3 regions of the Streptomyces sp. NPDC051214 genome follow, and region 2 is predicted to be linked to each of the others. Evidence: riboswitches for the same ligand, from Rfam matches in the RefSeq annotation. Region 2 holds a riboswitch; each other region holds the start of a gene.
The links. Region 2 has a riboswitch for cyclic di-AMP ahead of AB0M70_RS41965 (LysM peptidoglycan-binding domain-containing protein). Riboswitches for the same ligand answer to the same signal wherever they lie in the genome.
Positions count from the first base shown of each region.

Region 1: it holds a riboswitch for cyclic di-AMP, as region 2 does, so the genes downstream of both, AB0M70_RS26445 (NlpC/P60 family protein) here and AB0M70_RS41965 (LysM peptidoglycan-binding domain-containing protein) in region 2, are expected to answer to the same signal.
Region 3: it holds a riboswitch for cyclic di-AMP, as region 2 does, so the genes downstream of both, AB0M70_RS19650 (transglycosylase family protein) here and AB0M70_RS41965 (LysM peptidoglycan-binding domain-containing protein) in region 2, are expected to answer to the same signal.

Region 1 covers NZ_JBFBAT010000010.1:147,956-153,024, reverse strand. The annotation lists gene AB0M70_RS26455 (NlpC/P60 family protein) at 1-617, opposite strand, end outside; gene AB0M70_RS26450 (hypothetical protein) at 939-1,292, shown strand; gene AB0M70_RS26445 (NlpC/P60 family protein) at 1,386-2,582, opposite strand; cyclic di-AMP (ydaO/yuaA leader) riboswitch at 2,590-2,747, opposite strand; gene pcrA (DNA helicase PcrA) at 3,002-5,069, shown strand, end outside.
Region 2 covers NZ_JBFBAT010000029.1:17,782-22,850, forward strand. The annotation lists gene AB0M70_RS41945 (class I SAM-dependent methyltransferase) at 1-53, shown strand, start outside; gene AB0M70_RS41950 (GNAT family N-acetyltransferase) at 66-614, opposite strand; gene AB0M70_RS41955 (hypothetical protein) at 683-1,792, opposite strand; gene AB0M70_RS41960 (hypothetical protein) at 1,795-2,937, opposite strand; gene AB0M70_RS41965 (LysM peptidoglycan-binding domain-containing protein) at 3,101-3,832, opposite strand; cyclic di-AMP (ydaO/yuaA leader) riboswitch at 3,837-3,988, opposite strand; gene AB0M70_RS41970 (restriction endonuclease) at 4,367-4,966, opposite strand.
Region 3 covers NZ_JBFBAT010000007.1:107,056-112,124, reverse strand. The annotation lists gene AB0M70_RS19665 (nucleoside triphosphate pyrophosphohydrolase) at 1-193, shown strand, start outside; gene AB0M70_RS19660 (cytochrome P450) at 299-1,627, shown strand; gene AB0M70_RS19655 (transglycosylase family protein) at 1,802-2,800, shown strand; cyclic di-AMP (ydaO/yuaA leader) riboswitch at 2,982-3,175, shown strand; gene AB0M70_RS19650 (transglycosylase family protein) at 3,179-3,886, shown strand; gene eno (phosphopyruvate hydratase) at 4,097-5,069, shown strand, end outside.

The DNA of each region.
Region 1 (5,069 bases), on a different contig from region 2:
GCGCGCTGGTCGGCGGTGAGCTGGGACAGGAGCCGCTTGGCCGCGCCGAGCTTTCCGTTGACCGTCTTCTTGTGCTTTTTCAGCTCCGCCTGGCGGGACTTGAGGTGCGCGAGGGTGCCGTCGGCCTCGGTGCGCAGCTGGTCGATCTCGCGAAGCTGCTTCCGCACGCCGGTGACGGCCGCCGCCTGGCGGTTGTCCGCGCGGTCGGCGATGGCGGCGCGCTCGAGGTACTGGTCGGGGTCGGAGGAGAGCGCGAGCTGGACGGCGGGGTCGATGCCACCGCTGCGGTACTGCGCGGCGGCGATCGAACCGAGCCCTTCGCGCGCCGAGTTGAGCTTCTCCGTCTTGCGGGCGGCCTCGTCACGCAGCTCGCGCAAAGACTTCTCGGCGCCCTCGGCCTTCTCCTTGGCGCCGTTGTACTTCTCGGTGGCGATCTCGGCCTCGCGGTAGAGGGCGTCGACCTTGGACTTCACCTCGGCCGGGCTGAGCCGTGGGTCCGCGTGTCCCGTGCCGTCGAAGGCGGTGGCCGTGGCGGCTCCCGCGAGGGCGATGGTGGCGGCGGTACGGGCCGTATGGCCACTGAGCGAGCGCTGTTTCGGCTTGCGGTGCGCTGCCACGAAGGGGGGGCTCCTTAAGGTTCCGGCGACGGCCCGCACAGGGGGAGCGGGCCGCCGCCGGATTCTCGGCGGGGGTGGCCGACTGCCGCCCCGGGTCCGGGCGGCGGTGGGGAGCCAGTCACCTGACGAAGGACGCTAAACCTGACTGTCACGGGTTGGTGACGGATTGTGCGCAACTGACGGAAGTGTGGCCTTCGGTGACCTCAAGTGACCGCGCGATCTGCCGGACCGGGCCCCTTCGGAGACACGCGTGATCGATGCGGCCCTAGGGGCCCACCTGGCTACGGAGCGGTGATATGGCCCCGGTTAGGCTCCGGAACCATGGACGTTCTCACCCATCTCTTCGTCGGCCTGCACATCATCGGCATCGCCTCCCTCCTGGGCGGCTTCCTCACCCAGATGAAGCAGATGGGTCAGGGCACGGCCCGCTTCAGCCCCGCGATGCTGCACGGCGCGCTCACGATGCTCGTCACGGGCGTGATCCTGGTGGGCCTCAACCAGGCGGACGACAACCCCGTCAACAACGTCAAGATCGGCATCAAGATGGCCGTCCTGATCGTGATCCTCGCGCTGGTCTACGTGAAACGGGACGACGAGAAGGTGGACAAGGGGATGTTCGGCGCCGTCGGCCTGCTGACCGTCGCGAACATCTTCATCGCGGTGCTGTGGACCTGAGTCCGCGCATCCGACCGACCCACCACGCGCGCGTGGCCCGCATCCCCCCGGGAATGCGGGCCACGCGCGCGTAGTGGGTTCCTGGGCGAGTGCTCAGGCGGGCCGCACCACACTGTGGATCGGCATGTAGTAGATCGACTCGACGCGGACGTTCGCACCCGGCTTCGGGGCGTGGATCATCTTGCCGTCGCCGATGTAGATCCCGACGTGGCTGATGTCGTCGTAGAAGAACACCAGGTCACCGGGCTTGGCGTCGGCCGTTTTCACGGTCGTGCCGACCTTCACCTGGTCCCACGTCGTACGCGGCAGGGAGATCCCCGCGGCCTTCCACGCGTCCTGGGTGAGCCCGGAGCAGTCGTAGGAGTCGGGACCGGTCGCGCCCCACACATACGGCTTGCCGATCTGGGCCTCGGCGAAGTTGATCACCTTCGCGGCCTTCGTCGCGTAGCCACTGTCCGTGCCGCCGGAGCCGGAGCCGGCACCCGTGCCGGTGTCGGAACCCGAGCCGGCGCCCGTGCCCGTTCCCGCGTCCGGGGTTTCCTTCTCGCGCTCCTTGGCCGCGGCCTCTTCCGCCGCCTTGCGCTTGGCCTCCTGCTTGCGCGCCAGCTCGGCGGCCTTGCGCTTGGCCTCTTCTTCCTTCTTCTTCTCGATCGCCGCGAGCCGTGCCTTCTCCTCGGCCGTCAGCTCCGAGAGCAGCGTGCGCGCCTCGCCCAGCTTCTTCTGGACGGTCTGCTTGCTCGTCCGCAGGTCGTCCCGTGAGTCGCTGAGTGTCTCCAGGCTCTTGGCGGCCTTCGTGCGCTGCTTCGTGGCCGAGGCCTGCTGCGTCTGGTAGTCGTCGACCGCCTTCTTCTGGCGTGCGGTCAGCCGGTCCGACAGGTGGTTCTGGTCGAAGTACCCCTGCGGGTCGTCGGCGAGCATCATCGTGGCGGTCTCGGAGACGCCGCCGGTGCGGTACTGGGCCGCGGCGAACGTGCCCAGCTGCCGGCGGGCCTCGTTCAGCTTGTCGGCGCGCTCGGCCACGTCGTCGAGAAGGGTGTCGACCTTCTTGCGCTGCTTGTCGGTGCGCTCCTTGACCGAGTTGTACTTCTGGGTGGCCACGCCCGCCTGCTGGTAGAGGTCGTCGACCTTCTTCTGTACTTCTTCGAGGCTGGGCTTCTGGGGCGCTGACGGTGCCGCCTGCGCGCTCTGTGACAGGAGGGCCACGGAGGTGAGGGCTGCCGTCGTGATGCCGAGGGCCGGAGCGGTGCGTAGGCCGGTGATGCGGGCCCGCGGCTTGCGGTGCGACGCCAAGGGAGGCGACTCCTTCCGTAGACCGCCTACCGGGTTAGCTGTCGGGTTCGGGCGGGTGGTTCCGGAAGGTTGCCCTACGGTCCCGTACTGCGTACGGGACCGATTCACCCCAAGTTCATCGTGGGTCCCCGGCTCCGAGGAGATCGAACTCGGCGGAGGCCACCCGTTCCCGGCGGGGTTCGCCGGTGGGAGTACGAGCAGCCCGCGGAGCACGGTAGCCAACTCGTGTGGTCCGTGTGAAGGTTGATGTTCGATATGCCCGATACGTTTTCGTTACTTTGCGAAGCCCTTGACGCGGACACGCGGCGCCGTCGCGGAACGTGACGATTCGCGGGCAGGCCGTGTGCCGGCCGTATGCGGGGGGACCTGGCCGGAACCCGGGGCGGGTTGTCAGTGGGGCCGCCTAGACTCGGGAGGCGATGAGCAGCCTCTTTGATGACAGCTTCCTGGCGGACCTCCAGCCCTCGCGGGCTTCCGAGGAGGAGCCCCCGCCGCCGCCCGAGGACAGTGCCCCGGAATCCGTTCCGGACGATCTGTTCGACGGGAAGTTCGACGCGCCCACGCCCCGGGACGCGCACTACCGCGGCGGCGCCCCGCGCCCCGTGATCGACCCGGCGGCCCTGCTCGACGGGCTGAACGAGAACCAGCGCGCGGCCGTCGTGCACGCGGACTCCCCGCTGCTCATCGTCGCGGGCGCGGGCTCCGGCAAGACCCGGGTCCTGACGCACCGCATCGCGTATCTCCTGGCCGAGCGGCACGTGCACCCGGGGCAGATCCTGGCGATCACGTTCACGAACAAGGCCGCGGGCGAGATGAAGGAGCGCGTCGAGCAGCTCGTCGGGCCGCGGGCGAACGCGATGTGGGTGTCGACGTTCCACAGCGCGTGCGTGCGCATCCTGCGCCGTGAGTCGAAGAAGCTCGGCTTCACCTCCTCCTTCTCGATCTACGACGCCGCCGACTCCAAGCGGCTGATGGCGCTGGTCTGCCGCGACCTGGACATCGACCCGAAGAAGTTCCCGCCGAAGTCCTTCAGCGCCAAGATCTCGAATTTGAAGAACGAGCTGATCGACGAGGAGACCTTCGCTGGTCAGGCCGCCGACGGCTTCGAGAAGACGCTCGCCCAGGCGTACGCGATGTACCAGTCGCGGCTGCGCGAGGCGAACGCCCTCGACTTCGACGACCTGATCATGACGACGGTCCACATGTTCCGTGCGTTCCCGGACGTCGCCGAGCACTACCGCCGCCGCTTCCGCCACGTGATGGTCGACGAATACCAGGACACCAACCACGCGCAGTACGCCCTGGTGCGCGAGCTGGTGGGCCCCTCCGGAGGCGAGGACGACGACCCCGCCGAGCTGTGTGTCGTGGGTGACGCGGACCAGTCGATCTACGCCTTCCGCGGCGCGACGATCCGCAACATCCTCCAGTTCGAGGAGGACTACCCGGACGCGACCACGATCCTCCTGGAGCAGAACTACCGCTCCACGCAGACGATCCTGACCGCCGCCAACGCCGTCATCGAGCGCAACGAAAGCCGCCGCCCCAAGAACCTGTGGACCAACGCGGGCGCGGGCGCGGGCATCATCGGCTACGTCGCGGACACCGAGCACGACGAGGCGCAGTTCGTCGCCGACGAGATCGACCGGCTCACCGACGCGGGCGACGCGAAGGCGGGCGACGTCGCGATCTTCTACCGGACGAACGCGCAGTCGCGTGTCTTCGAAGAGATCTTCATCCGCGTCGGCCTGCCCTACAAGGTCGTCGGCGGCGTGCGCTTCTACGAGCGCAAGGAGGTCCGGGACGTCCTCGCGTATCTGCGGGTGCTCGCCAACCCGGAGGACTCCGTCCCGCTGCGGCGCATTCTGAACGTGCCCAAGAGGGGCATCGGCGACCGCGCGGAGGCGATGATCGACGCGCTCTCGCAGCGCGAGAAGATCTCCTTCCCGCAGGCCCTGAAGCGCGTCGACGAGGCGTACGGGATGGCGGCCCGCTCGGCCAACGCCGTCAAGCGTTTCAACGTGCTGATGGAGGAGCTGCGGACCATCGTCGAGTCCGGCGCGGGACCCGCCGTCGTCCTGGAGGCCGTCCTCGAGCGCACCGGGTACCTCGCCGAGCTGCAGGCCTCGACCGACCCGCAGGACGAGACACGTATCGAGAACCTCCAGGAACTCGCCGCCGTGGCCCTGGAGTTCGAGCAGGACAGCGGCACGGCCGCCGCTGAAGGCGAAAGCGAAGGGGAAGGCGAAGGGGAAGGCGAGACCGAGGGGGAGGAGGCCGCGGGCACCGGTGTGTCCGGCACGCTCTCGGAGTTCCTGGAGAGGGTCGCGCTCGTCGCCGACTCGGACCAGATCCCGGACGAGGAGGACGACGGCTCCGGAGTCATCACGCTGATGACGCTGCACACCGCCAAGGGCCTGGAGTTCCCCGTCGTCTTCCTGACCGGCATGGAGGACGGCGTCTTCCCGCACATGCGCTCCCTCGGCCAGG
Region 2 (5,069 bases):
AGCCTGGCGGCGAGGGGCGGTCCTGTCAGTACGTGCAGTACGTGCGGGTGTAGGGCATCGGCAGGTCAGACCCGGGGAAGGGAAGGGTCGGGCTTCCAGGGTGACGGCGCGGTGATGGACCACCGTTCGTGGTCGCGCCAGGCCCCGTCGATATAGAGATAAGCGGGGGAGAGGCCCTCGTAACGAAAGCCCAGACGCTGGACCACGGCCAAGGACGCCCGGTTGCCCGGTTGAATGTTGGCCTCGAGGCGGTGCAGGCGCAGGTCGTCGAAGGCGTGCCGCAGGGCGACGGTGAGACCCTCGGTCATGTAACCCCGCCCCGCGGACGGGGCGAAGGCCGCGTAGCCGAGCGATGCGCCCTGGTAGCGGCCCCGGATGATCGAGTTGATGTTCACCATCCCGGCCACCTCGCCGGTCTCCTGAACACGGATCAGAAAGCCTTGGGTGGTGCCGTCACTGAAGCGGTGCATCCAGTCCTGGAACTCCGCCGCGGTCGTGGGAAGTTGCATCCACGGTGAATGGAGCTCGGCGCTGGCCCGCACGAGCGTGCAGAACTCATCCTGGTCGGCGAGGGTAAGCGGGCGCAGTTCGACGCGTGACGGGTTGTGAGGCATGGGCCGATGCTAGGACTTCTTCTGGAGGAGTGGATCACCCTGGTGATCCACTTTTCCGTAAAGGCTGCTCAGTCGAAACGTTGCGTGCGCGGCGCGAAGGTGTTCTCGGGTCCGGCGGCACGGCCGACGGACCACACCGTCGACGTCCCCGGCACCGGTGCGAGCTGCAGCGTCCGGGAGTCACCCTCCCCGGCCACCGCCGGTTCGCTGTGCCCGGTGAAGGACTGGCCGTCCCAGGACAGGAAATCCGGCCCGGACACCAGGGGCGGGTAGCTGCCGGGCGGACCGTACTTCTGCGAGTTGGCCACCGAGACCCAGCCCAGCTTGCCGTTCGCGGCGGGAGCGAACGAACTGATCGAACCGAAATCGGTGGGCACGGTCACCCGGCTCCACGCGTTCCCGTCCCAGCGCATCAGCAGGGGCGGGATCGGCTTGCCCACCGGACCACCGACGAACCCGGCCGTGCCACCCGCCCACACCTCGGTCGGAGAGACCGCGAACACACTGCCCACGGCCGACCTCGGGAACCCGTCCACGATCGTCTGCTGCCACTCCTGCCCGTTCCAATGCGAGACCGCCGCACCCGAGTTGGTGGCGCCCGCGGCCCAGATGTCGTCGTCCGCCACCACGTGCATGCCATAGACGGCTCCCGGCGGCACCGGCATGTCCTGCCAGCCGCTCCCGTCCCGCCGCAGCAAGACCTGCGCGCCGTCCCGCGATCCGATCAGCCAGGTCTCACCGCCGCCGCTGACGACCTTGGTCAGCAGGACACCACGGGGCGGCCGGCTCTCGCGCCAGGTGCTGCCGTCGTAGCGCAGCAGGCGGGCGCCGCCCGCCGAGTCGCGGCCGACCGCCCAGATCGCGGTCGCGGAGGTCGCGGCGATGGACAGCAGGTCTCCCTGCCAGCTGACCTTGGGCAGACTCTGGCGCTGCCACGCGGTTCCGTCCCAACGCAGCATCAGCGGGAAGCCCGGTGCCTCGCGGCCGACGGCGTCGGAGCCCACGGCCCACGCCCGGTCAGGACCGAACGCCACGGCCTCGTTCAGCCCGGCCTGCGGGCGTACCTGTGCCGGGACCGGCACGTGTCGCCAGGCACCGGGCTCCGCCGCGGCCGAGCTCATGACGGTGATGACGGTCATCGCGACGGCGAGAACCGCGACGAGAAGTCGGCGCACCATGGTCAGCCTCCCAGCCGCTCGCTCATCAGGTTTGGTTTCGAGCCGTAGATCTCGACGGTCCCGAAGGACAGCAGCGAGGACCCGGCCCTCGTCAGTGCACGCGGTTTCACGTCGATCGCGTTCGTGCGCTCAGGGCCGTAGGAGAAGGTGGTGCGGGAGCCGTCGATCCGTGCGTACTTCGACTGGAACGCGCGGTCGCTGCGCACCGGCAGCCACAACGCGCCGTCCGGGCCGCGCACCATGGCCTCGGTGTAGGTGTCGCCCAGGGGCGGGTAGGTGGTGCGCCAGGTGTGGCCGTTCCAGGTCATGAGGTAGGTGCGTGGCGCGCCGTCGACGTACTGGCTGCCGCCGATCGTGACGCGGCCGGCCGGTTCGAGCAGCATCGTGTGGATGTTGCTGTTCGGCGGCAGCGGCACCTTCGCGTCGCGCCAGGCCGTGCCGTCCCAGCGCAGGACGGTGCTCCCGTTCGTGGTGTCCGCCCAGGCCCAGGCGTCGGTGGCCGAGCGCGCGGTGATCCCCATGACGTACAGCACGCCGTCGGGGGTGGACTGTGTGGTCCAGCCGGAGCCGTCGTGGTGCAGGACCTTCAGCCCGGTCTCGTCCTCACCGACCACCCAGGCGGCACCGGGCACGGCGGCGAAGTCCTGGTAGGTCCACAAGGTCTGCGGCAGCGGGAGTGTGCTCCACCCTCCCGAGCCGCCCGATCCTCCGGCCGAGCGGCGCAGGATCTCGCCCGCTCCGTCGCGGTTGTGCAAGATCCACGTTTCCTTGCCGACGAACTGCACCTTGCCGAGCCAGCCCGACGCCTCGGCGCCGGGGAAGCTGCTGTCCCGGCTCCAGGCCGCGCCGTCCCACCGGTACAGCATCGGCCGCACCCAGTCGGTGGTGTGCTCGTACCCCGTCGCCCAGACATCGCCCGGCCCACGGGCGGCAAGATCGGACACGGTCACGGGCCGTGTGGCCGCGGGCACGGGCAGCGCCGACCAGCTCGGCGTCACGTTCGGGGTGTCGGCTTGGGCGGTCGGCACAGCCGCGGCCGGCGAGACGACGGCGACGGGCGACACCACCGCGGCACAGGCGATCACAAGGCAGATGATGACCGCACGGTGACCACGAAGATCACGGCGACCACGGAGACCGTTCATGAGACCCCCCAGAACGCGAAGGTCGCTCACCTTATTGGCATGCACCCGTCCGTGAATAGACGGGTGCATGCCAATTCGGGGGTCCCTTGCGGGAGGTCCCGACAGCCCTGAGCCCCGGCACGCGCGGCGTGCCGGGGCTCAGGGCGATCGAGACCGGGATCCCCTAGTAGGGGCCGTTCACGTTGTCGATCGAGCCGTACCGGTCGGCCGCGTAGTTGCAGGCGGCGGTGATGTTGGCGACCGGGTCATAGCTGTCCAGCGAGGTGCCGGCCACGTGGTAGGCGTCGAAGGTCGGGGCGATGACCTGCAGGAGCCCCTTGGACGGGGTGCCCGCGGCGGCGTTGACGTCCCAGTTGTTGATGGCCAGCGGGTTGCCGGAGGACTCGCGCATCACGTTGCGGTGGATGCCCTCGTACGTGCCGGGGATGCCGTGCTGGGCCATGACGTCGAGCGACTCCTTGATCCAGCCGTCGAGGTTGTTGGCGTACGTCTTCTTCGCCGGGGCGACGGCGGGCTTGGCGGCGTTCGTGCGCTGGGAACGGTCCGCCCGCTCGTCGGAGGCCCTGGAGGCGGCCTTCTCTCCGATGGTGATCTTGAGGCCGGGGTGGATCAGCTTCGGGTCCCCGCCCAGAACGCTGCGGTTGTCCTCGTACAGCTTCTTCCAGCCGCCGCTGACCGAGTGCTCGCGGGCGATCTTCGCCAGCGAGTCGCCCGCTGCGACGACGTAGGTCTTGGGGGCGGCGGCGGGCTTGGCGGCCGCCGCGGGCTGCGCCGCGCTGGCGGCGGTCGCGCCGATCACCGGGAGGACGAGCACGGCGCCGCCCGTGCCTGCCGCGGCGATGCCCCGGCTGAGCGAGCTGGACTTGGGGCGGCGGTGCTTACCCTTTGCAGGCATGACGAATTCCTCTCCGTCGCCTACGAGGTGAGCTGTCGGGTTCGGACGGGAGATGTCCGGTCGCACGAATGCGACTTCACCCCGAGCCGTTCCGGAATCCGGATCGGCGGCTTACCTGGGTCCCCCGCTCCTGCCGTGCGTAAGTGAGTGAGTACGGGAAGGGTTTCCGGACAGCGGCAGGATTCGGCGTTCCATCCGGATTGACGGTGACGTTAGGCGAGAAAGCCCGGACAGAACAAGGCGGGAATTCACTCGGGGAATGCGCGAGGGCCATTCTCGGAGTCCGCGGCCCGTGCCCCCCATTGATCAAATGGCCTCAACTTTGTTTGCGGGAAACGAAAATGCGCTGGGCGGATCTTGGGGCCTCGATCTGCGGGTGTGACTCATTCCACTGCGGCGCGATGCCAAGTGGGTGCAGACGTGGCCTTATTCGCAAAAGCGGACATAATGCGATCCCTATTTTTCATGTCAAAACGGGCATCGTTTCTGGTGGGACCCGGTGGTGACGCCTCAAGGTGAGCCTGATATGGGCTCTCAGTTCGTGGGTATAAAGCGGGGCGGGGGCGGGATATTGGGCAGCAATTCCCACAACGGCCGTGCTCCTGCCGCCCAGTTGGCGAGCAGGGTGCGGTCGACCAGGTGCATGTGCAGCTGCCGGGCCAAAGGAGCGCACCGCTGGGAGAAGCGTCCGTTGGTCACCACCAAGACGATGTCCGCGCCGTGCAGCTGCCGGGCTGTTCCGTTGACGCGCTGCAGGTCGGGTGTGCCGACCGGCGAACCCTGCGCTCCGTTCCTGCGGTGCTTGCACTGGACGACCCACTTGCGGCCCATCGGATCGGTGGCGAGCACGTCCGCCCCGTTGTCACCCGTACCGCCCGTCTGCCGGGCGTCCGTGCAGCCGTCGCGGCGCATCAAGTCGCGTACCGCGTATTCGAAATCGCGGTGATGTAAGGCGTCCAATTGCGCTATCGCATAACGCAGTTGCTGTCGCCGTACGTCCGCCCACAAGGCCCGTTGGCGTCGCTGGTGCAAGAGGCCAAGACTCGCCACCACGGCTGCGACGGTGAGCGCGATCAGCAACCACAAATGCGCGAGCAGCCAGTTGACCAATGAGGCGACCAGTATGAGCGCCACGGCAGCACCGGCAAGAAGCGCCACGAGTCGCGCTTGTTGCCGCTGCTGCCTTTTGGTGGGACGTCGTCGACGCCGCCGCGCAGGCGCCTGCCGCGTCACTGCC
Region 3 (5,069 bases), on a different contig from region 2:
GACGGCGGGCTTGGAGGTGCAGGTCCCCTCCGGAGAGGGCGTGGGCTATGACCTCCTGGCCCTTGCCCTGCGCGCGGAGGCGGAGGGAGTAGACCCGGAGGCGGCCCTGCGGGCGGCGGCACGGGCTTACCGGGATGCGGTGCTGGCGGCGGAGGGTGCGGCACAGGGGAGTTCCAGCCCGTCCGGCGAGTGATGTAGAGGCCGCCCACCGAGCGAGGCAGGGGACTGATCAGCCCGTCCGGCGCTTGAGGACGAACTCGGCGGAGCCGGTGATGACGGCGCCGGATAACGTCGTCCCATGCAAGACCAGCCGCCAGCTCCCGCCGGGGACGCCCCCGCCGCCTGCCCCGCAGGGGCCCACGTGTCCGAGGCCCAAGGGCCAGCCGAGGCCCAGGGGCCAGAGCTCTTCACCTGGGAGTTCGCCACCGACCCCTACCCCGCCTACGCCTGGCTCCGCGAGCACGCGCCCGTGCACAAGACGCGGTTGCCCAGTGGGGTGGACGCGTGGCTGGTCACCCGGTACGCCGACGCCAAGCAGGCCCTCGCCGACCAGCGGCTCAGCAAGAACCCGGCCCATCACGGCGAGCCCGCGCACGCGAAGGGCAAGACCGGCATCCCCGGCGAGCGCAGCGCCAACCTCATGACGCATCTGCTCAACATCGACCCGCCGGACCACACCCGCCTGCGCCGCCTCGTCTCCAAGGCCTTCACTCCCCGCCGCGTCGCCGAGTTCGCGCCCCGCGTCCAGGAGCTGACCGACCACCTCATCGACCAGTTCGCGGAGAAGGGGGAGGCCGACCTCATCCACGACTTCGCCTTCCCGCTCCCCATCTACGCGATCTGCGACCTGCTCGGGGTGCCGCGCGAGGACCAGGACGACTTCCGGGACTGGGCGGGCATGATGATCCGGCACGGGGGAGGGCCGAGGGGCGGGGTCGCCCGGTCCGTCAAGAAGATGCGGGGCTACCTCGCCGAGCTGATCCACCGCAAGCGCCTCGAACCCGGCGACGACCTCATCTCCGGGCTCATCCGCGCCTCCGACCACGGCGAGCACCTCACGGAGAACGAGGCCGCCGCGATGGCCTTCATCCTTCTCTTCGCCGGCTTCGAGACCACCGTCAATCTCATCGGCAACGGCACATACGCCCTCCTCACCCACCCCGAGCAGCGCGAGCGGCTCCAGGAAGCGCTCGGGAACGGCGACGCCGGCCTTCTGGAGACAGGACTCGAAGAACTCCTCCGCTTCGACGGTCCCGTCGAACTCGCCACCTGGCGGTACGCCACCGAGCCGCTGACCATCGGAGGGGAGGACATCGCCGCCGGCGAACCCGTTCTCGTGGTCCTCGCCGCCGCCGATCGCGACCCCGCCCGATTCGACCGGCCGGACACGCTCGACCTCTCCCGCCGCGACAACCAACACCTCGGCTACGGCCATGGCATTCATTACTGTCTCGGCGCACCGCTGGCCAGGCTCGAAGGACAGGCCGCCCTCGCGACCCTCCTGCGCCGCCTCCCTGACCTGCGCCTTGCGGCGGAACCTGGTGATTTGAGATGGCGCGGCGGACTCATCATGCGTGGACTGCGCACGCTTCCCGTGGAGTTCACACCCGCACAGCGGAGCAAATAATCGGCGAATGAAGAGCCTCCGAAACGACGTTTAGCTGACGGTTCGTCAAGACTGTGACTTTCACGTGATCTCCGCTGCATCGACTTGTGACAAGCGTTCGACTGCCGCTACGTTCACCGACGACTCGGCATCCCGTGCCGCAGTCGTCGCTCCAGTCACGCGAAAGGCAACCGCATGCTCTCCGGCAATGGTCGTCACCGACGCCCCCGCCAGGCCCCGGCCCTGATCGTCGCGGCAGGAGTGGCGGGATCGGCCATCGCGATCCCGCTGCTCGGCGCCACCAGCGCGAGCGCGGCGGACACCGCCACATGGGACAAGCTCGCGGAGTGCGAGAGCGGCGGCTCCTGGAGCGCGGACGCGGGCAACGGTTACTACGGCGGGCTCCAGCTCTCGCAGCAGACCTGGGAGGAGTACGGCGGCCTCGACTTCGCGCCGAGCGCCGACCAGGCGAGCCGGTCCCAGCAGATCTCCGTGGCCGAGAAGGTCCTCGACGACCAGGGCCCCGACGCCTGGCCGAGCTGCGCGCCGATCGCCGGTCTCACCGAGGGCGGCGCCGCCGCCGACGTCGACCCGGGCGCCCCGATCACGACCATTCCCTCTGACGAGCCGTCGGAGTCGACCGGGTCCGGCGAGTCGTCGAAGCCGGGTGGGGCGTCGGATGAGCCCGACGCGTCGCCGAGCGAGTCGGCCGACCCCTCGGACAGCGCCGAGCCGTCCGGGAAGCCCGCCGCCGACGACGCGTCACGAGACAAGAATCACGACGAGTCGGGCAAGTCGGGTGAGTCAGATTCGGGCGAGTCGGAGGAGCCCGGCGACGCGACCAAGTCCGGCGACCCGGACAAGTCCGGGCGTGACGAGGCCACTTCGCCCGCCCCCTCGCCCTCCACCGGCGACGGCGAAGGCCGCCACCGCGGCGGCAGCGCCGACGACGAGGCGTCCGAAGGCTCCGCCCGCGAGGGTTCGGGCCGGCACGCCTCACGCGGCGACGAGCGCGAGCACGACGCCACCGACGGGACGTACACGGTCCGTTCCGGGGACAGCCTCTCGGTCATCGCCGACGACCTGGAGGTGGAGGGCGGGTGGACCGAGCTGTACGCCGAGAACGAGAAGTCGGTCGGCTCCGACCCCGACCTCATCCTTCCCGGTCAGAGCCTCGATTTGGGCGAAAAGTAGGGGTAGTTGGCGAGTCGCTTTGCGCTTGATGTCCCAATTGGCGCAAGTGAGACATGGGTCTCAGAAGCCCTGATCGTCTTTGAAATTCGGGCGATCGCATGTCTACGGTCGTGACCGCTCGCCACAGCGGGCCCCGCCGGTCGGTACGCCGAGTCCTGCCAACGGCCGTTCGGGAACAGTCGTCGCGTAAGCGCCGTAGGCAGGAGCGGGGGACCCAAGGTTTGCGCCGGGCCCGGCCGTTGAACGGCCTCGCGAGAGCGAGGCGGGAGACGGACGGGAACGGCTAGGGGTTAAGTCGCACTCAGGAAGTGCGGCCGGGCAACTTCATCGGCCCGAACCCGACAGCTCACCTCGCAGGCGTCGGTGAGGGGATCACTCATGCTGTTTTCCAGCAAGGGCAAGCACCGCCGCCCGTCCAAGGCCACCCGTGTCGCCACGCTCGCCGGCGTCACCGGTGTCGCGGTCGCAGCCCCGCTGATGGCGGCCGGCCAGGCCTCCGCCGCCACGAACTCCGAGTGGGACGCCGTCGCCCAGTGCGAGTCGGGCGGCAACTGGTCGATCAATACCGGCAACGGCTACACGGGCGGCCTGCAGTTCTCGTCGTCCACCTGGGCCGCGTACGGCGGCACCAAGTACGCGCCCACCGCCGACAAGGCCTCCAAGGCCCAGCAGATCGAGATCGGCGAGAAGGTCCTCGCGGGTCAGGGCAAGGGTGCCTGGCCGAGCTGCGGCGTCGGCCTCTCGGGCGCCTCCAACGAGGGTGGCGGTGCGCAGGAGAGCGCCCCGCAGCAGACCCAGGAGCAGCCCAAGAGCCAGCCCACGCCGCAGACCGAGCAGCCGCAGCAGGCCGCTCCGAAGGCCGAGGCCGCCCCGAAGGCCGAGTCCAAGAAGACCGTCGAGACCCCGACCGGCGAGACGGTCAAGAAGGGCGACGGCGAGTACAAGGTCAAGAAGGGTGACACCCTCTCCAAGATCGCCAAGGCCGAGGACGTCAAGGGCGGCTGGCACAAGGTGTACAAGCTCAACGGCGACATCATCGAGAACGCCGACATGATCTTCCCGGGCCAGCAGCTCCACCTCAGCTAAGCGGTAGCTGCCGCCCCCCCACCCCGCCCCGGTGCGCGTATCCCCCGTACGCACCGGGGCGGGGGTATGTTTGTTCCGTTCGGAAACTTTTTGCTCTCGGTTTGTCCACAGGACGGTCGCTCGGCTGGCTCTTGTCCGGGAGCCGGTTAGGCTCGTGTCCGCGAGGCAGGCGTCTCGCGTACCCGCGTCACATCCCAGAAGGAGATGCTCGTGCCGTCCATCGACGTCGTCGTAGCCCGGGAAATCCTGGACTCCCGAGGCAACCCCACGGTCGAGGTCGAGGTCGGCCTCGACGACGGCAGCACGGGTCGTGCCGCCGTTCCGTCCGGTGCGTCCACCGGTGCTTTCGAGGCCATCGAACTCCGTGACGGTGACCCCAACCGTTACATGGGCAAGGGCGTGGAGAAGGCCGTCCTCGCCGTCATCGAGCAGATCGGCCCGGAGCTCGTCGGGTACGACGCGACCGAGCAGCGCCTGATCGACCAGGCGATGTTCGACCTCGACGCCACCGACAACAAGGGCTCGCTCGGCGCCAACGCCATCCTCGGCGTCTCGCTCGCCGTCGCGCACGCCGCGTCGGAGGCCTCCGACCTCCCGCTCTTCCGCTACCTCGGCGGCCCGAACGCGCACCTGCTGCCCGTTCCGATGATGAACATCCTGAACGGCGGGTCGCACGCCGACTCGAACGTCGACATCCAGGAGTTCATGATCGCGCCGATCGGCGCCGAGTCGTTCTCCGAGGCCCTGCGCTGGGGCACCGAGGTCTACCACACGCTGAAGAAGGTCCTGAAGGACAAGGGCCTCTCCACCGGCCTGGGCGACGAGGGCGGCTTCGCCCCGAACCTGGACTCCAACCGCGCCGCGCTCGACCTCATCCTCGAGGCCATCAAGCAGGCCGGTTACGTCCCCGGCGAGCAGATCGCGCTCGCGCTCGACGTCGCCGCGTCCGAGTTCTACAAGGACGGCTCGTACGACTTCGAGGGCAAGTCCCGCTCGGCCGCCGAGATGACCGAGTACTACGAGGAGCTCGTCGCCTCGTACCCCCTCGTCTCCATCGAGGACCCGCTGTTCGAGGACGACTGGGCCGGCTGGAACGTCATCACCGAGAAGCTCGGCGACAAGGTCCAGCTCGTGGGCGACGACCTGTTCGTCACCAACCCCGAGCGCCTCGCCCGTGGCATCG